3 regions of the Bradyrhizobium sp. Mp19 genome follow, and region 2 is predicted to be linked to each of the others. Evidence: predicted binding sites of a transcription regulator. Region 2 holds the regulator's gene; each other region holds the start of a gene.
The links. Region 2 encodes LexA, which represses DNA repair genes until DNA is damaged. Its sites were predicted from a motif close to TGTTCNNNNTGTGTTCNG; they were not measured.
Positions count from the first base shown of each region.

Region 1: QJT82_RS18205 (ribonuclease T2) is a predicted target of LexA. The motif match lies at 3,278-3,295, and genes of this name have one in related genera.
Region 3: ruvC (crossover junction endodeoxyribonuclease RuvC) is a predicted target of LexA. The motif match lies at 2,007-2,024, and genes of this name have one in related genera.

Region 1 covers NZ_JASAUT010000014.1:133,518-140,786, forward strand. The annotation lists gene QJT82_RS18185 (outer membrane protein) at 80-703, shown strand; gene QJT82_RS18190 (hypothetical protein) at 724-921, opposite strand; gene QJT82_RS18195 (cold-shock protein) at 978-1,190, opposite strand; gene rlmJ (23S rRNA (adenine(2030)-N(6))-methyltransferase RlmJ) at 1,451-2,311, opposite strand; gene QJT82_RS18205 (ribonuclease T2) at 2,548-3,234, opposite strand; gene QJT82_RS18210 (hypothetical protein) at 3,349-3,825, opposite strand; gene QJT82_RS18215 (hypothetical protein) at 3,992-4,291, shown strand; gene QJT82_RS18220 (DUF3617 family protein) at 4,335-4,865, shown strand; gene QJT82_RS18225 (TonB-dependent siderophore receptor) at 5,619-7,269, shown strand, end outside.
Region 2 covers NZ_JASAUT010000053.1:47,682-54,950, forward strand. The annotation lists gene QJT82_RS36155 (MFS transporter) at 1-328, opposite strand, end outside; gene QJT82_RS36160 (ComEC/Rec2 family competence protein) at 762-3,047, shown strand; gene QJT82_RS36165 (hypothetical protein) at 3,044-3,271, opposite strand; gene QJT82_RS36170 (hypothetical protein) at 3,417-3,845, opposite strand; gene lexA (transcriptional repressor LexA) at 4,103-4,807, opposite strand; gene glp (gephyrin-like molybdotransferase Glp) at 5,051-6,262, opposite strand; gene QJT82_RS36185 (HAD family phosphatase) at 6,289-6,915, opposite strand.
Region 3 covers NZ_JASAUT010000023.1:13,148-20,416, reverse strand. The annotation lists gene QJT82_RS23830 (methyl-accepting chemotaxis protein) at 1-874, opposite strand, end outside; gene QJT82_RS23825 (YebC/PmpR family DNA-binding transcriptional regulator) at 1,088-1,834, shown strand; gene ruvC (crossover junction endodeoxyribonuclease RuvC) at 2,050-2,577, shown strand; gene ruvA (Holliday junction branch migration protein RuvA) at 2,888-3,505, shown strand; gene ruvB (Holliday junction branch migration DNA helicase RuvB) at 3,702-4,751, shown strand; gene QJT82_RS23805 (metallophosphoesterase) at 4,990-5,907, shown strand; gene ybgC (tol-pal system-associated acyl-CoA thioesterase) at 5,975-6,424, shown strand; gene QJT82_RS23795 (nuclear transport factor 2 family protein) at 6,697-7,164, shown strand.

The DNA.
Region 1 (7,269 bases), on a different contig from region 2:
CTTAGCGAAAAAAGTGGAATTCCGTAACCACGCCGGCCCTGGCCGGCGGGCTGCGGCTGTTGCGTGGTGGAGAGTACCAATGACCCGGTTTGTCGCGCGTGCGCTGGCACTGATCGTTGCAGGCTGGACGACCTCGGCGGCGTCGGCCGACCTCAACTACGGATCGCCCTATACGGTCTATCAGCCGCTCAATGCCTATAGCTGGGCCGGCCCCTATCTTGGCGGCAATGTCGGCTATGGTTGGGGCTCGGTCGAGAACAACCCGACCAAGCCGTCCGGGTTCGTCGGCGGTGTGCAGGCCGGCTACAACTTCCAGAACGGCTCCCCCTGGGTGTTCGGTATCGAGGCCGATATCCAGGGCACCACGGCTGACGACCGGTTCGCGCCGTGGAAGTTCTCCAACCCGTGGTTCGGCACGGTGCGCGGCCGCGCCGGCTATGCGGTCAACAACGTGCTGTTCTACGCGACCGGCGGTCTCGCCTTCGGCGAACTGCGCGGCGAGACGTTCGGCATCACGGAGAGCCACACCAACGCAGGCTTCACCGTCGGTGCCGGCGCCGAAATGGGCTTTGCCCCGCACTGGAGCGCCAAGATCGAATATCTCTACGTCGACCTTGCCAACAGCAATTTCACGATCACCGGTGGCGTGTCGAACGGCTACAGCTTCAGCCTGGTTCGCGCCGGCATCAACTATCACTTTTGAGAACAAGAAGACGTCGACCATCAACTCCCGGCCGCGCCTTGCGCGGCCGGGTTTTTCTTTGTGTTGATGATCTCAACGTCGCGCATGGCGGCATGCACGCCGCGGCATCCGCGAATCCAATCGGTGAGCCGCACGTGTGGGATATGCGGCACCGCCAGTCGCGTCCGCATCATGCAGGTGGTCATCCAGAGCACGCCAGCCGCGCGCTCGGCGGTCAACTCACACGCAACGCCTCATTCGGCGTTCATCACGAGCCGCGAATCGCGAGCGCTCGTCATGAGACCACCAGGTTGACGGCCTTCGGGCCCTTGCCCTTCTTGTCGGGCTCAACCTCGAACGTAATGCGTTGTCCTTCAGTCAGGTCCTTCAATCCTGCACGCTCGACAGCTGTGATGTGAACGAACACATCGCGGCCGCCATCATCAGGCTTGATGAAGCCGTAGCCACGCTCTCCGTTGAAGAACTTGACTGTCCCAGTCATGGCCATCGGGAAACTCCTCCCCCGTATTGCTCCACCGCTACGCGCACGCCGCGTAGCGGTTGACCGACATTCGCTTGTCGGAAGCTTGGCCACCTGAACAGGCCGGCGTCACGCCGCCGGTCTGCCTGGATTTATTTCGGCCTTGTCACTCCGCCGCAACCATTCGCGGAAGCGGAACGTAAAGCCAGTCGTAACAGGATGAGCATAATACGGTTCCGCGCAAATTGCCTATGCTCAAAATTGAACTTTTCAGTAGGAGCTGTCGATCAAGGTTTAGGCGTCTCGAGTCTGAAGCGTCCCGCACCGCCTTGACCGAGCGGCCTCTCGAGTTCGGGCAGGATGATCTTCAACTCATTCGCCAGCGTCCACGGCGGATTCACCAGCAAAAGCCCTGTGGAAACGAGGCCTGCGCCTGCTTCTTGCGGTGCCACACTGAATTCCAAGCGCAGGCATTTGCCGGCGGGCCGACTCGCTGCTGCTGCAGCGGCCACGCTGCGCGCTAGCTCATCGGTGGCTCTCCGGGTTTTTACGGGGTACCACAAAAGATACGTGCCGGTCGGCCACTTCGCGAATGCTTCCGTGAAAGCACTGGCCAGCCGCTCGAACTCGTCCTTCGCTTCGAACGGCGGATCGATCAGCACCAGGCCGCGCCGCTCGTTCGGCGGCACGAATGCGGGCAGCGCCATCCAGCCGTCGAGATCGACGACGCGCGCTTGCGCGTCACGTCGCAAGGCGTCGATCAGTTGTTTGCGCGCCGTCGGTTCGATCTCGCAGGCGGTGAGGCGATCTTGCGGACGCAGCAGCGCCCGCGCGATCAACGGCGAACCCGGATAGGCTTTCAGCTCGCCTCTCGGATTGAATGCCCTGACGATGTCGAGATAGGGCGCGATCAGCGGCAACGCCTTGTCGGAGAGCCGCGCCTGCATCAGCCGTGCGATGCCGGTGAGCCATTCGCCGCCGCGCTGCGCTTCGCTCGACGTCAAATCATAGAGGCCGGCGCCGGCATGGGTGTCGATGACGCGGAACGGCGCCTGCTTGTCCTGCAGATAGGTGAGCATGCGCACCAGCACGATGTGCTTGATGACGTCGGCAAAGCTGCCGGCATGAAAGGCGTGACGGTAGTTCATGTGATGATCGTGCTGCGCTCCCAAAGGGTCGCGCATGTTGTACTCGTCATGCCCGGGCTTGTCCCGGCCTTCGCTAAAGCTTCGGCGGGGTTAACATCCGAGCTCGGCGAAGCCTTGGCGTAGCCGGCTCCCGGGCATCTGCGCCTAATCTTGCTTGTTTCGCGATGGCGCAGGTTGCCGGGACGTTTTGCGCGACGACGCGCGGCGCGGGTCCGCCGGCCATGACGCAGAGAGTTTCAGCCGCCGCGAACCGGCGGCATCAGCACCTGATCGCGGCGGCAGGCGCGGCGATCGATTTCCTCGCAGGAGCGGAATTGCAGATCCTTGCTGAGGCAGATCCGCACCTCGCTGAGCCGCTTGCTGTCGCAGGTCACCGAGATCGCGGAGTTGCTGAGGCCTGGATTGACCTTGATGAACGCCGTCTCCAGCTCGTCGGGCGCGACCGTCTTCGGCTCCGACAATTGCAGGAATTCCTCGGGGATCTTCACCGTGGCGCGGGCCTTGCGGATGGCTTCGAAATAGGCGCGTTCGCCGAGACCCGAGCAGGTGCCGTGCTTGTCCCACTCATTGTAGATCAGCCCGGGCCCCGGCATCAGGTCGAGCATCGAGCTCATGATGCTGCGGGCGAGTCGCGGCGAGGGCCGCTGGCAGTATTCCGGAAAGCCCCGCTCATATTGCGGCCACAGGCCGTGCACCACGAAGGAATAGGGCCGTCCGCCGCACTGCGCCTGCGTGCCGCGGCCGTTGTTGCCGCGCTCGCTCGCCGCCTCGCAGAACGAGGGCGACCACGACAGCGACAGCACATAGAAATCGAACTCACCGGGTGCATTCTGGCGGCGATCCTGGGCCGAGGCCCCAACCGCACTGCACAGAATAATGGCAACCGAAATCAAAAATCGGGAAATTGTGTCCAACCGAGGCATCAAACGCTCCCCTCACTCGACCGCCCAGAGCCTAGCAGGCCGCGAGAACATTTCAAGAACAAAAAGCCGCCGTCCAAATGGCGGCGGCTCCTGCTTTAGCAGTCTGGTCGGAGATCAGGGCCGGGCGGCCTTGCAGGACGGGTTATAGGCCCAGTTGCGGTCGAGTCCTGCGACGCACCATTCGACGCCCTGATTGATGCTGGCAAAGCCGCCGTCCTCGATGATCGAATAGTGCACCTTGCGCACCTTGCCGTCGCTCAGCATCGCCTCGCCGCTGCAATAGCGGCGCGGAATATTGTCGGACTGCCAGGGACGGAAGGCGGTTTCGTGTATCCCGTTGAAGCCGGTGATCACGAGCGGCGAATTCCAGAAGGTCGCTTCCTTTTCCTGGAATTGCGTGCTGATGACCGTCAGGGCCTTCTCGCATGGGGCCACATTGCCGTCATAGCGCGGGCCGGACAGCCAAAAGTTCATTTCGAACGGATTGGCGGCCTGGGCCGTGCCCCCGAACGCCAGCGTGCCGACCACGAGTGCGGCGCCGAGGCCGAGCTTGCGGCCGAGTTTATTGCGGGAGTTGAACAGGTTGCGCATGGGAATCCACCCGATTATCCGATGCCGCGGACGGTGCCGCGAAGCCCCGGCAAGGTCAAGTGCAGGGCGGCAACACCTGCGGAGAAGTCCACCTGGGGGAGCCGGCTCGTTCTTTTCACGGTCGCCGGCGCACTCTATGTTGGCTCGAAGCGAAATGGAGTCTGCGATGCGAAGGAAATTGGCCGCGTGCCTGGTTGCCGTTTGCGGGATGCTGGCCGTTGTGCCGGCGCGGGCGGATTGGATGCAGCCGGTGCCGCCGTTCAAGGGTAATGATACCGGCGGTATCATCGCCTATACGCTGGCGACCCAGAGCGACGCCCGGCAGCTCGCCGTCGATCACTGCGCCTCCTACGGCAAGGTGGTCAAGTTCCTTGCGATGCAGAACTATCCGGGCGGCTACATCTCTTTCGCCTGTCGCTGGGTGCCCTATGGCGCAGCCCAGAGGCCGTTGCGCACGCTCTACTGAGCGCGCTTCAAATCTTTCGATCGTTCAGCCGGGAGCAGACCGCATGACCCGACAGCTTGCCTTGCTTGGTTCGGCTGTGTGCCTTGTCCTGTCCGCTGGCGCCGCAAGTGCCGTCGACCTGCCGATCCGCAAGGCCGGTCTGTGGGAGATGAAGATGGTGCGCACCGGCGGGCCGATGCCGGAAATCACCATGCAGCACTGCACCGACGAGACCACCGACAAGGAGATGAGCGCGGCGGCCTCGCCGATGGCCAAGGAAGTCTGCTCCAAGCAGGACATCCAGAAGACCGCCACCGGCTATATCAGCGACAGCGTCTGCAGCGTCGCCGGCATGACGATGCAGAGCCATGCCGAGATCGTCGGCGATTTCAATTCCGCCTACACGGTGAAGAGCACCTCGCATGCCGAGGGCGGCGCGGCCGGCTCGCGCGACACCACGATGACCATCGAGGCAAAATGGCTCGGCGCCTGCAAGAGCGACCAGAAGGCCGGTGACATCATCATGCCCGGCGGCATGAAGATGAACGTCAAGGACATGGAAAAGCTGAAGGGCCTCCTGCCCAAGCAGAAGTAGCGCGCAGCGCATTCGGCCGTTGCCGCGCGACTGAATACATCGCCTCGCATGCCGAGAGGCTGTGCCGCTTCGCATCACCGTCATTGCGAGCAGTTCGCGACGAAACTGCGGAGCAATCTTGCGCTGAGGCGATGCGCAATCCATCCGATCCCTCCCGGTCACCCCCAGGGCTATCGCATATGCCCCTTGGCGACCGCGCAAGTGCTTGGTCTCGTGGTTCGAGACGCGCCGCAAGCGGCGCTCCTCACCATGAGGGTCTACTATTGTGCCGCAAAACAAGACCTCATCCTGAGGAGCCCGCCGAAGGCGGGCGTCTCGAAGGATGGCCACGGGCACACCGCCACGAAATGCGATAGCCTTTGCGCGGGGATGACGGTTCGCCGCGTTCGTGCGCTCCTTGGCGCGCGATGACGTCGACGGGATGCAACATCATCGAATGATCGCTGCGTGCCTCGCGTTCGAGACTCTCTGCGAGCGACGACGCGCATCGCGTTCGTCGTGTCGGAAGCGTAATGCACCAACCTGTCGTTTTGAACCTTTCCAGTGTTGCGCAACTTGAATCGTTCCAGTGTTTCGCATCGTGTGCGTTTCAATGGATTCTATTTTGCGCGTGTGGAATTTCGCGCATCCCGCCGATAGGAGTCCGCCCCGATCGATGCCGGCCTTGTCGCGAACGCGACTCGATCGATGTCTGCGTAAGGCAATGTGGGGATTTGTTCGGTGGGAATGGCTTCGTTGCGGTGCAAGCGCGGCTTGCTTGCATCAAATGCTGCGATCAATGCAGCGCTGCTCGGTTCGGTCGCGCTTGTGCCAATGGGCTCAGATGTCGCTTGCGCTCAGGCGCAGACCAGTCCTCCGCAGAACAATGTCAGCGAACTTCCCGCAGTGACGGTGGATGAACCCGGCGCCGCAAAGAAGCGCGGTGCCGTCGTTTCAAGCCAGAACACCAGGGCTTCGCGTGCGGTCGTGGCGAGCCGGCGCCGCAATGCGACTGCGCCCGCCCAGAGTCAGGCTCCGCGGTCGCAAGGCACAGGTGGCCCGATCGGTACGACGACGGGTTACGTCGCGACCGCCAGCACGGCCGGCACCAAGACCAGCACAGCGCTGATCGAAACGCCGCAGTCGCTTTCGGTCGTCACGCAAGAGGAGCTTCGGGATCGCAACGTTCAGACGCTCAAGGACGCCGTCAGCTACACGCCGGGCGTGACGACCACGGCATTCGGCTATGATCCAAGATTCGATAGTTTCTATATCCGTGGCTTCGATGCGACCTATACGGGGATCTATCGCGACGGCCTGCGTCAGGGCGGCGGCAACTTCGCCATTCCCAAGATCGAACCTTACGGTCTCGACAGCGTGTCGATCCTGCGCGGACCGGCCTCGGGCCTCTATGGCCTCGGCTCTCCGGGAGGCATCGTGGATGTCACGACCAAGCGGCCGCCGTTGACGGCATTCGGTGAGGTGCAGCTGCAGGGCGGCACCTACGACCGTTACCAGGGCAGTTTCGATGTCGGTGGTCCGGTGCCCGGCAGCGATCAGCTGTACTACCGGCTGACGGGTTTGCTGCGCGACGCGAAGACCTGGTACCCCGGCAACGACGACGACCGCGCCTATATCGCGCCTGCGCTGACCTGGCGGCCGGACGCCGATACGTCCTTCACCATCCTGAGCGAGTATCAAAAGAGCCGAACCGCCGCCAGCATCGGCAATTTCCGCACGCCTGACGGACAGCTGACCAACATCTATTCGAATGATCCGGCCTTCAGCGCGATGGATCAGAAGCAGTATCGCATCGGCTACGCGTTCGAGCACAATGTCGACGACGTGTGGACGGTGCGGCAGAACTTCCGCTTCTACCAGGTCGACGTCGACGCGAAGTACACCCAGATCGATTCGATCGACAGCAGCACCAATCTCGCGTCGCGGTCAGCCTGGCGGATCCTGGACAGCTTCAACACGGTCACGCTCGACAATCAGGCCGAGGCCAAGTTCATGCTCGGCGCGATCAGGAACACGGCGCTGTTCGGCGTCGACTACGGTCACTCCTACTACAACGACAAGATCGGTTACGGGCCGGCGCCCGATCTTAATCTCCTGACCATGAACTACGGCGCCCAGGCGATCGCGACGCCGGCATTCTCGATCTTCAGCAAGCAGTCGACCGACGAGGTCGGTGTCTATGCGCAGGAGCAGGCCAAGCTCGGAGGCTTCATTCTGACGCTCAACGGCCGTCAGAGCTGGGTGTCGCAGACGACGACCGCTGGTCTGGACGGCGTGCCGTCAACGCAGAAAGCCACTGCCTTCACCGGCCGTGCGGGGCTGAGCTACGTCTTCGACAACGGCATTGCGCCCTATGTCAGCTATGCAACGGCATTCGCCCCGCAGGTCGGCGTCGACGCATCCG
Region 2 (7,269 bases):
GGCCGATCGATTCATAGGTTGGGATGAGTCCGATCGCGCCCGTTCCCAGGCCCATTCCGCTCAAGGTAACAAGGAATGTATATTTGCGGCCGACCCGATCGCCCATCCATCCGAACAGGAAGGCCCCCAGCGGGCGAATCAGGAATCCCGCAGTGAACAGCGCGATCGTGCTCAGCAGGGCTGCGACGGGGTGGGATTGCTCAAAGAACTTGACCGACAGAACCGCGGCCAGACTGCCAAAAATATAAAAGTCGTACCATTCAATGATGTTTCCCACTGACGCAGCAACAATCACGCGACGAAAATCACTCGGTACTTGAATTGCCATGTGCTGCTCCTCTCAAATGCAAACGCTACGCCTCGCGTTTTTCAGCGATCTGTCCGCTCGCGGAGTGCGCGTGGTGCACGGCGTTGCAGGCGAGATTTTGCGAGTTCGTCCGCAACGCCTGATCTCAGGGGAGTTGTGGCCACCTGAGAGGAGCTCCAGCGGCCTTCAAGTGCCGCGAGCCGTCACTGCCTCATCCCCGTCTCTTTGGGAGTGGAGGCATCAGGACAGTCTAATCCCAACGGGATTGGTATCTTATGAGACTTTCGGCTCGATCGATTTGACGCAGGCGGCAGCTGTGGCCCGGCGCCAGGTCGGCGAGGCGCAGGACGATCCAGCTACCCGGGCGTTGCCGGGGCGGTATTCTGCATCCGTTCCGCTAGTCGGGTGACGGGGCCATCCGCTAGCCTGCCGCCCGGCAGGGATCGCAAGCGGAATGGCGGAGCAAGGCACGACGCCGGGCGGCAAACGCGGCTACGCGGGGACGTGGCCGCCGCGCGCAGTTGCGCCGGTCGGCGGCTATCTCCCGACGCGCGTCAGCATCTGGAAGCCTTTCGTCGAGACATCGCGGCAATGGGCGCGCGCGGAAGCGGGGGCGGGCCGGTTGTTGCCCTGGGTGCCGGTGGCGTTCGGCACCGGCATCGCCTTCTATTTTGCGGCCGAGCACGAGCCGGTGCTGTCGGTCGCGGCCACCGTCGCAATCCTGCTCTGCCTGCTGGCGCTGCTGCTGCGGCGGCGCAGCGTGTTTCCCGTCATCGCGATGCTGGCCGCGGTGGCCGCAGGCTTTGCGACGGCGACCTGGAAGACGGCGCGCGTTGCTCACACGGTGCTGGCGCGGCCGATGTTCTCGGTGGCGCTGACCGGCTTCGTCGAGACGCGCGACATCCGCGAGAAGACCGATCGTTTCGTGCTGCGCGTGGTTTCGATGGAGAGCCCGCGCGACATGACGAAGCTCGATCGTGTCCGGCTCTCGGTGAAGAAGGGCACCGCGCCCGATGTCGGCAGCTTCGTTGAGTTGAAGGCGCGGCTGTTGCCGCCGCTCGGGCCGCAGCGCCCGGGCTCCTATGATTTCGGACGCGACCTGTATTTCCAGGGCATCGGCGCCTCCGGCTTCGTGATGGGCGCGGTCAGGACCAGGGAGCCGCCTGCGACCGGCGGCTTTGCGCTGCGCTACGCCGCCTTCATGCAAGGCCTGCGCGACGCCATCGACGCGCGTATTCGCACCACGCTCGACGGCGACCAGCGCGCGATCGCAACCGCGCTGCTCACCGGCCGGCGCGATGCGATCTCGACGCCGGTCAACGATGCGATGTTCATCTCGGGGCTCGGCCATGTGCTGTCGATCTCCGGCTACCATATGGCCGTGGTCGCCGGCGTCGTGTTCTTCGCGGTGCGCGCGCTGCTCGCGCTGTTTCCGGCGCTGACGGCGGGGCATCCGATCAAGAAATGGGCCGCGGCGGCAGCGCTGGTCGCCGCGGCGTTCTATCTGTTGCTGTCGGGCGCGGAGGTCGCGACGCAACGGTCGTTCTTCATGACCGCCGTGGTGCTGCTCGCCGTGATCGTCGACCGCCGCGCGATCACCTTCCGTACGCTGGCGGTGGCGGCGCTGATCGTGCTTGCGATCGCGCCGGAAGCGCTGGTGCATCCCAGTTTCCAGATGTCGTTTGCCGCGACGCTCGGGCTGGTGGCGCTGGTGCAGATCGGGCTGCCGAACCTATTCGCGTCGCCCGACCATTCGGCGACCGCGCGCGTCGCGCTGTGGGGCGGACGTGAGCTCACGATGCTGATGCTGGCCTCGCTGGTGGCAGGGCTTGCGACGACGCCCTACGCCGCCTTCCATTTCCACCGCGTGACGCCCTACGGGCTGCTCGCGAACCTCGCGGCAATGCCTGTCGTGTCGGCGGTCGTGATGCCGGCCGGCCTGCTGGGGCTCCTCGCCATGCCGTTCGGCTTCGACGGCGTGTTCTGGGCGATCATGGGCCTTGGCATCGACTGGATGATCCTGGTGACGCAATGGGTCGCCGCACTCCCGGGCGCGGTCGGCCGCATGGCGGCGTTCGGCATCGGGCCGCTGATCGCAGCGAGTGCCGGCATCATCCTGCTCGGGCTGCTGCGCACGCCGCTGCGTTGGTCTGGCGCCGTGCTGCTGGTGATGGCCTCGGTTTGGGCGCTCAGGGTGCCGCAGCCGGACGTGCTGATCTCCGGTGACGGCCGCAACGTCGCGGTGCGTGGCGGTGACGGGCGGCTGCATTTGATGCACAGCGCCAAGGATGCGTTCCTGGTCAAGGAGTGGTTGGCGGCGGACGCCGACGCGCGGACCGCCACCGATGCGTCGCTCGGCGAGGGCGTCTCCTGCGATGCCGGCGGCTGCGTGACCCGGGGACCTGGCGGCGCCTTCGTCGCACTCGCGACCCGGCCAGAGGCGCTGGCGGACGACTGCGAGCGCGCAGGCCTGATCGTGACGGCGCGGCCGGCGCCGCAGGGCTGCGGGGCATCGGTAATCGATGCCGAGCGGCTGCGCCGCCACGGCGCGCTGGTGCTGCGACGGATCAGCGACGGCTACGCCGTCGATGCGGTGAAGCCCGGCGGGATCGACCGGCCGTGGTCGCCGGCGGTTCCGGGCGACGGCGAGAGCGAGACGACGCTGCGCGCGCCGGCCGCCGCGCCGCGGCCCGCCGTGGACGCGACGCCGGCCGAGACCGATCTGCAGGGCGATGATTAGCGGTGGTCCGGTGAGGGGCCGCTCGGCAGCTCGAACAGGCCGAGATGGTATTCGTCGGAATCGGGGCCGGCGTCGGGCTTCTTGACGAGGGTAAAGGAAGCCTCGGGAAATTGCTCCCAGACTTTCAGGTCGTCGGCCGTCACCGTCAGCCAACCGAACCGGAACATGTAGCGGCCCGGTTCCGTGACGCGTCCAGCCTTTTGCCATGTGACCTTATCGACCACCGCGCACGTCCTCCGTGCCCGATGATGCGCCAAGGCGCCGGCCGACGCAAACCTCCTCCTGCGCCCCGGAAGCGGGAGTCCGGGGTCGCCCGAAATTGCTTAGGTCATCCGCCGCCGAACAGCTCATTCCGCGGCGACGATGCGCTCAACCCAAGAACAGCGTTGCGAATGCGGAGGGCCGCCGCTCCACAACCTTCGGCTTCTGCTCGACCGGCGGATGCAGCGCCGGCAATTGCAGCACGCTGACGCGCTGTCCCTCGACCAGCTGGGTCACCAGCACATGGCTGCCGTCGGGGAATTCGACCGCATCATGATGCCGATCGGGCACGTCGGGCTCGACTTCGTTGAACACGCCGACGCGATAGTTCAGCGTCTTGGTCCAGATCCAGCGGCTGTCGTAGCGAACGTTCTCGGCGAAAGCGAGCTCGGTGCCCGGCAGCATGCAGACCGCGACAGTGGGATCGTTCTCCGAAGCAAAGCCGCGGGTCGACGTGCCGCGGAACGTCGTCGTGATCAGCGTCTCTCCGACAATGGCGGGGCGCGATGCCACGGCGTGCAGACTATAGTCACACATCGGATGGCTCCTCATTTCGAGGTAGCGACCCGTGCCTCTCCTTGAGGCATTAGGGCCTCTACCAGAGTGGACGATAGCGAACGAGCTTCTGCTCGTTTCTGGGCGATTGTACGACTGGTCCGAGACCGCCTCCGATCACAAACACGCGACGCTGCGCGAGAGGTATCGGAGCGCATCGGGCAGGCCGTACGCTACACTATCATGCAAGGAACGATCCGACGTGTTGCTCGTTCCCGGCCGCCGCAAGTATTTGCAATTCAGTATTTGCGATAAAGGCCGATCAGCTTGCCCTGGATGCGGACCCGGTTCGGCGGCAGGATGCGCACTTCATAGGCGGTGTTGGCCGGCTCGAGCGCGATCGATGCGCCGCGGCGGCGGAAGCGCTTCAGGGTGGCTTCCTCCTCGTCGATCAGCGCCACCACGATGTCGCCGGTATTGGCGACGTCGTTGCGCTGGATCAGCGCCATGTCGCCGTCGAGGATGCCGGCATCGACCATCGAGTCGCCGCGCACTTCGAGTGCATAGTGCTCGCCGGCGCCGAGCATGTCGGGCGGCACGCTGATGGTGTGGCTGCGGGTCTGCAGCGCCTCGATCGGCGTACCGGCGGCGATCCGGCCCATCACGGGGACCGCGACCGGACGGTTGCCGTCGTCCTCGGCGATCGGCGGCGTGCTGGCGCGCCGGCCGAGGGTGCCTTCGATGACGCTGGGCGTGAAGCCGCGGCGGCCGTTGCCGCCGCCGGCCGAGAGTTCGGGCAGCTTGATGACCTCTATGGCGCGGGCGCGGTTCGGCAGGCGGCGGATGAAGCCGCGCTCCTCCAGCGCAGTGATCAGGCGGTGGATACCGGACTTCGAGCGCAGGTCGAGCGCATCCTTCATCTCGTCGAAGGAGGGCGGTACGCCGGCCTCTTTCAGACGTTCATTGATGAAACGCAGAAGTTCGTACTGTTTGCGCGTGAGCATCTCGAGTATTCCCCCGGTTGATAGCGTCGTTCGATTCCGAGACTCTTCTGGTGGGGCCTGCAGGCGGGGCCTGACCTCAGGAGCATGTGCTCGTTGCACCTGCTTCCACGCGGCTTCCCGATTGTAGACACCAGTACTCGAAACAAATCATGAACGGACACTATATGTTCGATATGTGTTCCGCAACCACTTAATTTCCGGTGAACGGATCAGGCAACGCACAAGCGGCGGGGCGCAAAAACCCTATTCGGGCAGTGTCAGGATCTCGCATTCGCTGCCTTTGACGGCCGCAGCCGCGAACGGCGGACGCACGAGAAGTGCCCGTGCCGCAGCGAGATTCCCGAGCAGCGACGAGTCCTGCTGCGTCACCGGCATTGCGATCAGCGTCCCGTCCTCGCGCGCTTCGAGACGTGCACGCAGATAGTCCTCGCGCTGGTCGTTGGCGGCGAGGTCGCGGCCGAGCAGGGCGCTCGTGCGGCGATGATGGATCACTTTCCGGCCGTTCAGCGCCCGAATCAACGGCACCAGGAACAGGAAGGCGCAGACATAGGACGACACCGGATTGCCGGGCAGGCCGATCACCCGCATCGCGCCGAGCCGGCCATGCATCATCGGCTTGCCGGGCCGCATCGCAATCCGCCAGAACGTCATGTCGACGCCCTCGGCCTCCAGCGACCGCTTGACGAGATCGTGGTCGCCGACCGAGGCGCCGCCTGTCGTGATGAGGACGTCGGCGCCGGCCTCGCGCGCCCGGCGAATGCCGGCCGTGGTCGCCTCCACCGTGTCGGCGGCAACGCCGAGGTCGATGGTCTCGGCGCCCTCGGCGCGCGCCAGCGCCCGCAGCGCGTAGCCGTTGGAATAGACGATCTGGCCGGGGCCGGGTTGCGAGCCCGGCATCACCAGCTCGTCGCCGGTCGCCAGCACCGCGACCTTCGGGCGGCGGCGCACCGCAAGTTCCGGATAGTTCATGGCGGCCGCCAGCGACAGCGCGCGGTCGGACAGGCGGCTGCCGCCGCTGAGCAGCACCTCGCCGGCACGGAAGTCGACCCCGGCCGGGCGGATGTGCCGCCCGACGCTGGCGGCCTCCGTGATCGTGATGTGGTCGCCGTCGACGGCGGTGTCTTCCTGGATGATAACCGCGTCGGCGCCATTGGGGATCACGCCGCCGGTGAAGATCCGCACCGCCTCGCCGGCGCCGACCGTCCGCTCGAACGGCCGGCCGGCGGCGACTTCGCCGATCACCTTGAGCCGGGCCTTTAGATCAGCCGCATCGGCGGCGCGCACCGCATAGCCGTCCATCGCCGACATCGGCTGCGGCGGCTGGGTGCGCAGCGCGGCGAGGTCGTGCGCCAGGGTGCGGTGGTAGGCGGCATCGAGCGCGATCATCTCCTCCGGCAGCGGTTCGGCGCCGGCGAGGACGGCGGACAGGGCATCGGCAACCGGCATCAGGGCCACGCTCAGAGCTCCTCAATTCCTAATGTTCAAATACCAAGTGCGGTCAAAGCCCTTGCCACGTCATCCGTCGATGTCACGTGGATAGCATGAAGGCCGCGCGCCCGCGCACCTTCGATATTGGCGGCCAGGTCGTCGAAAAACAGGATCCGCGACGCCGGCACGCCGATGGCTTTTACCACATGATCGTAAGCCTCGGCGTCGGGTTTGCGGAAGCCGATGCTCGAGGACAGGAAGACGTTGCGGAAATGGCTGAGCAGCTCGGCATGGGCGACCGAGAAATGCGCGACATGGGCCGGATTGGTGTTGGAGAAGGCGTAGAGCGGCATCCGCTCGGCGGCCGCCGCGAGCAGCGGGGCGATGCCCGGCATCTCGCCGGTGAAGATCGCATTCCAGCCTTCGAGGAACTGGGCGTCCGTGATGTCGATGCCGAGTGTCCGGCGCAGGTTTTCGAAGAACGCCGCGTCGTCGATCCGGCCGATCTCGTGATGCTTGAAACTGTCGTCGACGACAAAGCGGGTGGCGAGCTCGGCGGGCGCACAGCCGGCATGCTGCGCCCAGTGCGCCATCACCTTCTCAAAGTTGATGTCGAGCACGACGCGGCCGATATCGAACAGCAGCACGTCGACGGAGTTGGGAGAGAATTGCGAGGTCATTGCATGAAACCGTGTACGAGAATTGCGGGCAGGCGGCAATGTCCTCGATTTCAGTGACCGGTGTGTGGATTGTACGTGGCGTTGCATTCATCGCGAGACTGTTCCCGCGCACACCACCGTCGTCCCGGCGAAGGCCGGGACGACGGTGAGGTTGGTTCGCGATTCAAGACGTCAAAAACCGCGGTGTCATCACCTGCGCATGCGGGTGATCCAGTATTCCAGAGACGCCGATGCTCGAGCGGAGGGGCCGCGGCGAAGCAGAAGGCGTGACCCTTCCAGAAGGAAGAACGAACGCCAGCTCGCGCCATATCCACCGCCGTCGTCCCGGCGAAGGCCGGGACCCATAACCACCGC
Region 3 (7,269 bases), on a different contig from region 2:
CGACATTGTCGCCATGCGCGGCGGCTTCGCGCGTTGCCGAATCGATCTCGCCGGCGCTGGTGCCGACCGAGACGATGAAGTGCGAGGCGGAGGCGGCGTTCTGGCCCATCTCGCCGGTGATTTCATTCTGCTCGGCGACCGCGCCGTTGACGTTCTCGAACACCGGGCGGATCTTTTCGATCGCCTGCGAGATACGGTGCACCGCGTCGGCCGATCCGGTGGCGTCCTTCTGCAACGCCTCGATCTTCCGCGTGATCTCCTCGGTCGCGCTCTGGGTCTGCACCGCCAGCGCCTTGACCTCGGTTGCGACCACCGCAAAGCCCTTGCCGGCGGCGCCGGCGCGCGCTGCCTCGATCGTCGAGTTCAGCGCGAGCAGCGTGGTCTGCCGCGCGATCTGCGCGATCAGATTGACGACGTTGCCGATCGCGGCTGAAGACTCGCGCAGGCGATCGACATTGGCGGTGGCCTCGCGCGCCGCGGCCGCGGCGTCGTCGGCGAGCTGGCTCGCGCTGCGCACCTGCGCCCCGATGCCCTCGGCGGAGTGAGTGAAGCGATCAGCGGCTTCCGAGAACGTCGTCGCGGTGCTCTGTGCATCGCTGCTGCGGCCGGTCAGCGCGTCGGTGCGGGCGCGGATGGTGGCGAGCTTGGCTGCCGTCGCCTCGGCGCCGTCGGCGACCGAGCTCGCGGCGCGTTCGAGCTGGCGGATCATCGCGCCGAGCTCGAGTTCCAGCAATTCCAGGATCTCCTTGGACGAATCCTTGGCCGAATCAGTCTCGGTCGAGACACCAGGGGCGGCGGCCGCGGTTGGAACCTGCGGCGCGACGGCCGGCGCAGCCGGCTCCGGCACTTGCTTTCGAAACAAACCGAACGCCATGTGGGCTCTTTGGGGGCTCTGGAAAGTTGCGGCGGGACGGGGCGATCCTCGCACCCGGGCATGAAGTCATGGTTAACAAGTGCCTCATATTCCGGCTTGCGGTAGTATTCGTCCGCCGGAAGGCCCCGCCGATCCTTTGATTTTGACCGTGAGGGGCCTATAAGGCCGCGTTTTCCATCCCTGTTCAGACCCTAAGCTCCGAAGAGACGTCGCATGGCCGGCCATTCCCAATTCAAGAACATCATGCACCGCAAGGGCCGGCAGGATGCCCAGAAGTCGAAGCTTTTCGGCAAGCTGGCCCGCGAAATCACCGTGGCGGCCAAACTCGGCACCCCCGACCCGGCGATGAATCCGCGGCTGCGCGCCGCCGTGGTCGCGGCCCGCGCCGAGAACATGCCCAAGGACAATATCGACCGCGCCATCAAGAAGGCTGCGGGCAATGAGGGCGAGAACTATGACGAGATCCGCTACGAGGGTTATGGCCCCGGCGGCGTCGCCGTGATCGTCGAGGCGCTGACCGACAACCGCAACCGCGCCGCCTCCGATATCCGCTCCTTCTTCACCAAGTCGGGCGGCAATCTCGGCGAAACCGGCTCGGTCGCCTTCATGTTCGACCGCACCGGCATCATCGAATACGACGCCAAGGTCGCCTCCGACGACGCCATGCTGGACGCCGCGATCGAGGCCGGCGCCGACGACGTGGTCTCCAGCGAAGGCGGCCATGAGGTCTACGCCTCGCAGGATACTTTCCGCGAAGTCGCAAAAGCGCTGGAAGCGAAGTTCGGCGAGCCGCGCAAGGCGGCGCTGACCTGGAAGCCGCAGAACACCGTCGCGGTCGACGACGAGACCGGCGAAAAGCTGCTGAAGCTGATGGATCTGCTCAACGAGCACGACGACGTGCAGAACGTGTTCGCCAATTTCGAGGTGTCCGACGCGCTGATCGCGAAGATGGGCGGCTAGTCGCTTGCACTGCTGTCGTCGTCCGGCTGGACCGGGGGACCCAGTATTCCAGAGACCTGCATTCGATCCGAGAAGCCGCGGCGTCCTGGATCCCCGCTCTCGTGCGCAATCGCGCACTAGGCGGGGATGACGAGTGGGTCGAGTACAACGACCGCGGCAGGGGATGAGGCTCCGTTTGTGTTTCGTTCTCCCGGCGCAGGCGGTATCACTAGCCCATGACATCCCAGCCGATTCGCTCTCCCGTCCGCATCATCGGTATCGATCCGGGTCTCCGCCGCACCGGCTGGGGCGTGATCGAGACTGAAGGCAACCGTCTGGTCTACATCGCCTGCGGTTCGGTCGAGCCGCCGGACGATCTGCCGCTGGCGAGCCGGCTGCTCGCGATCCATGAGGGGCTCGCCGCCGTGCTCGGCGACTACAAGCCTGCGGAGGCGGCGGTCGAGCAGACCTTCGTCAACAAGGACGGCGTTGCCACGCTGAAGCTCGGCCAGGCGCGCGGCGTCGCCATGCTGGCGCCCGCAATGTTCGGTATCTCGGTCGCCGAATACGCGCCCAACCAGGTCAAGAAGACCGTGGTCGGCGCCGGACATGCCGAGAAGAACCAGATCCAGGTGATGCTGAAGATCCTGCTGCCGAAAGCCGAGCCGCCGTCCGCCGACGCCGCGGACGCGCTCGCGGTCGCGATCACCCACGCGCATCACCGCCAGAGCACCGCGCTGCGGCTCAGGGTGGCGAGCCTATGACGGGCTATTTCTGCTCAGCACGATGTGAGGTGAGCACGCTCGTCAGGCTCCCTCCCCCCTTGCGGGGGAGGGTTGGGGAGAGGGGTACCGCTTGCTCGACTGCGCGACGCAGTGCGCGAACAACGCTCGCACCGCGCTTAGTTATCCCGCGTGCTTCGTTGCTGGGTCCTCGTCGCACCTTTGAAGTCAGCGCCCGGGGCTTACCCCTCTCCCTAACCCTCCCCCGCAAGGGGGGAGGGAACCCTTCCGCCGCTGCGTCCCTCACTGAAGGATTCGAACGGAGTGTGACCACCGAGCGCGGGGGCGCACGATGATCGGCAAGCTGAAGGGCCTGATCGATTCCTATGGCGAGGATTACGTGATCCTCGACGTCGGCGGCGTCGGTTATCAGGTGCATTGCGCGAGCCGCACGTTGCAGGCGCTGCCGTCGCCAGGCGGTGCCGCCGTGCTCTCGATCGAGACCTATGTCCGCGAGGATCAGATCAAGCTGTTCGGTTTCCGCTCGGATCACGAGCGCGAATGGTTTCGCCTGCTGCAGACCGTGCAGGGGGTCGGCGCCAAGGTGGCGCTCGCGGTGCTCGGCACGCTGCCGCCGACCGATCTCGCCAACGCCATCGCGCTGCGCGACAAGGCGGCGGTGGCGCGGACGCCGGGGGTCGGGCCGAAGGTCGCCGAGCGTATCGTCAGCGAATTGAAGGAAAAGGCGCCGGGCTTTGCCGATGTCGATCCCGCGGTGGTGCAGCTCTCGGGTGCGATCGACAACAATCGCGCGCCGCGTCCGGTCACCGACGCCATCTCCGCGCTGGTCAATCTCGGCTACGGCCAGCCGCAGGCCGCCGCCGCCATCGCCGCCGCCTCGCGCAGCGCCGGTGAGAAGGCCGAGACCGCGCAGCTGATCCGGCTGGGCCTGAAGGAATTGTCGAAGTGAGTTGTGCATTGGAGCGCCTCTTTTCTTCACCTCGCCCCGCTTGCGGGGAGAGGTCGGATCGCATCGCAGATGCGATCCGGGTGAGGGGGTACAGGTCTCGACGCACATCGCGCTCGCGGAGGGAGCCCCTCACCCCAACCCTCTCCCCGCAAGAGCGGGGAGAGGGAGAACAATCATCTCGTGTTAGTCTCGCATCATGAATACGCCCTCGCGCATGGTCTCGCCCGAACGCCGCTCCGATGATGTCGGCGACACCGCACTGCGGCCGCAGTCGCTGACGGAGTTCGTCGGCCAGGCCCAGGCGCGCAAGAATCTCTCGATCTTCATCGAGGCCGCGAAGAAGCGCGGCGAGGCGCTCGATCACGTGCTGTTCGTCGGTCCCCCCGGCCTCGGCAAGACCACACTGGCGCAGATCGTCGCGCGCGAACTCGGCGTCGGCTTTCGTGCCACCTCCGGCCCGGTCATCGCCAAGGCCGGCGACCTCGCGGCGCTGCTGACCAATCTCGAAGAGCGCGATGTGCTGTTCATCGACGAGATCCATCGCCTCAGCCCGGCGGTCGAGGAAGTGCTCTATCCCGCGATGGAGGATTTTCAGCTCGACCTGATCATCGGCGAAGGCCCCGCGGCGCGCTCGGTCAAGATCGAGCTGTCGAAATTCACGCTGGTCGGCGCGACGACGCGCGCAGGCCTGCTCACCAATCCGTTGCGCGACCGCTTCGGCATTCCGATCCGGCTCAATTTCTACACCGAGGAGGAGCTGGAGAAGATCGTCACCCGTGGCGCCCGCGTGCTCAATATCGGCATGAGCCCGGATGGCGCCAACGAAATCGCGCGCCGCGCCCGCGGCACGCCGCGCATCGCCGGCCGCCTGCTGCGCCGGGTGCGCGACTTTGCCTCCGCAGCGGACGCCGATTCCGTCGACCGCGGCATCGCCGACCGGGCGCTGAGCGCCCTCGAGGTCGACAGCGCCGGGCTCGATGCGATGGACCGGCGCTATCTCACCACGATCGCCTTGAACTATGGCGGTGGACCCGTCGGCGTCGAGACCATGGCGGCGGCGCTGTCGGAGCCGCGCGATGCGATCGAGGACATCATCGAGCCCTATCTGATCCAGTGCGGCTATCTGCAGCGCACCCCGCGGGGCCGGCTCCTGACCTCGCATGCCTTCCGCCATCTCGGCCTCGCCGAGCCGAACCGCGACCCCTCGCAGTTCGGCCTGTTCGGCGGCAATGGCGACGAGGACTGACGCATGATCCAGAACAGCGCGAACCGGTTGTCATGCTCGAACAAAGGGCCTCCGCTCCCAAAGACGTGAATGACGTGTTGATGCAGCGCGTCGCGCTTGCCGGTAACCTTGCCTACTAACCATTGCGGCATCTCCGCAGGCCGTCGGCACAAACGCGGCCCAATTTCGCTCCAATCAAAGGGCCTATGATAGCCCAGAGTGTTTTCGACAAGCGCCAGGCATCACCGATCACACATCCATGATTTCACGTCGTCATTTTCTGCGCGGGTTCGGCGGATTGACCGCCGCCACCGCTTCGACCGCGGCCTATGGCTTGAGCGAGCCGGTCGTCCGCCTCGCGCTCACGCGCTACGATCTGTCGCCGCGGCAATGGCCGGCGGACTTTCCGCTCAAGATCGCCGCACTCGCCGACATCCACGCCTGCGATCCCTGGATGTCGCTCGATCACATCGCTGAGATCGTCGAGCGGACGAACGCCCTGAACCCCGACATCATCGTGCTGCTCGGCGACTATGTTGCGGGGCTACGTCATGTGACGCGCTTCATTCCGGCCTCCGACTGGGCCGCGGTGCTGAAGGGCCTGAAGGCGCCGCTCGGCGTGCACGCCGTGCTCGGCAACCACGACTACTGGGAAGACAAGGCGGTACAGCGCCTGGGGCGCGGCATCCCGCTCGCGCGCCGTGCGCTGGAGGGGGCGGGGATTCCGGTCTACGAGAACGACGCGGTGCGGCTCGCCAAGGACGGCCGTCCGTTCTGGCTCGCCGGTCTCGGCGACCAACTCGCCTTCATGGCGGCGCGGCCCTATCGCCAGGTCTTGCGCATCGGCGTCGACGATCTCAACGCGACGCTTGCCAAGGTCACCGACGATGCGCCGGTGATCCTGCTCGCGCATGAGCCCGACATCGCGCTCCGCGTGCCCTCGCGCGTCGCGTTGCAGCTGTCCGGCCACACCCATGGCGGACAGGTGCGGCTGCTCGGCTGGTCGCCGGCGGTGCCGGTGAAGCACGGCATGCGGCTCGCCTATGGCCATATCAAGCTGAAATGCGACGTCGTCGTCTCCGGCGGCCTCGGCTGCAGCATCATGCCGTTCCGCCTTGGCGTGCCGCCCGAGATCGTGCAGGTCACGCTCGGCGCAAAGGGGCCGGTGGTGTCCTGAGCGCGCTTGCGCCGGCTGGCGATTTTGCGCAATACGAACCAAAGTTTTGCGCAATCGGGGGCTGCAAATGACCTCACCCATTCTCGACGGCCAGATCCGCGATGGCCGCCACCATATGCAGGTTCGCGTCTATTACGAAGACACCGATTTTTCCGGCATCGTCTATCACGCCAATTACCTGCGCTTCATGGAGCGCGGGCGCACCAATCATCTCCGCCTGATGGGCGCCGAGCAGCAGGCGCTGTTCGATGAAGCGCAGGAGGAGACCGGCGGCTTCGCCTTTGTCGTGCGCTCGATGACGCTCGACTTCCTCAAGCCGGCGCGGATGGACGACGTGCTCGACGTCGTGACCTGGCCGATCGCTGTGAAGGGCGCCTCCATCATGCTCGCTCAGGAAGTCCGGCGCGGCGATGACGTGCTTGTGAAGGCCGAGGTCCGCGTCGCCTTCATCAGCGGCGGCCGCGCGCAGCCGATTCCCAAGGCTATTCGCGCGCTGATGAAGGCCGATCTGGCTTAGAGCGTTTTCGAGCGAGGTGGATACCGGTTCGCGTGAAGAAAACGCGTCAAAAACAGGAATCTGGATCCCTGTTCCGATACAATCGGAACGGAATAGGCTCCAGCTATCGGGCGATAAGAAACGACCCATCGACTCTGCGCGGCGCGGCGATAGATTTGCGCGCGACAAAGCGCGATCAGATTGATCGCGTTTGTCTTACATTTCGAGCACGATCTTTTCGGAAAACCGCTTCACACTTTTCCGGATCATGCTTCAACCGCGAGGGATCGCCAATGTCACGCCCGCCGCTGCCACCCTTCACCCGCGAGACCGCCGCGCAGAAAGCGCGCATGGCGGAGGACGCCTGGAATTCGCGCGACCCGGTTCGGGTTGCCGGCGCCTATACCGAGGACAGCCGCTGGCGTAACCGCTCCGAGGTGTTTCAGGGCCGCGAGGCGATCGTGGCCTTCCTGACCCGCAAATGGGAGAAGGAGCAGGAGTATCGCCTGATCAAGGATCTCTGGGCATTCGACGGCAACCGCATCGCGGTCCGCTTCCAGTACGAATGGCACGATGCCGGCGGCAACTGGTTTCGCTCCTACGGCAACGAGCAGTGGGAGTTCGACGAGCACGGCCTGATGCGCCGCCGCGAGGCCTCGATCAACGACATCGCGATCGCAGAGAAGGACCGCCGCTTCCACTGGCCCGCCCCGGGCCCGCGTCCGGCCGACGTGCCGGGCCTGAGGCCGGAGCCGTTCTGATCAACTCGTAGCCCGGATGGAGCCAACGGGTCGCGCGAACGCGGGCCCGATGACACGCTCCGCGAAATCCGGGGCGGTCTCGTGGCTGTACCGTCCCCGGATTGC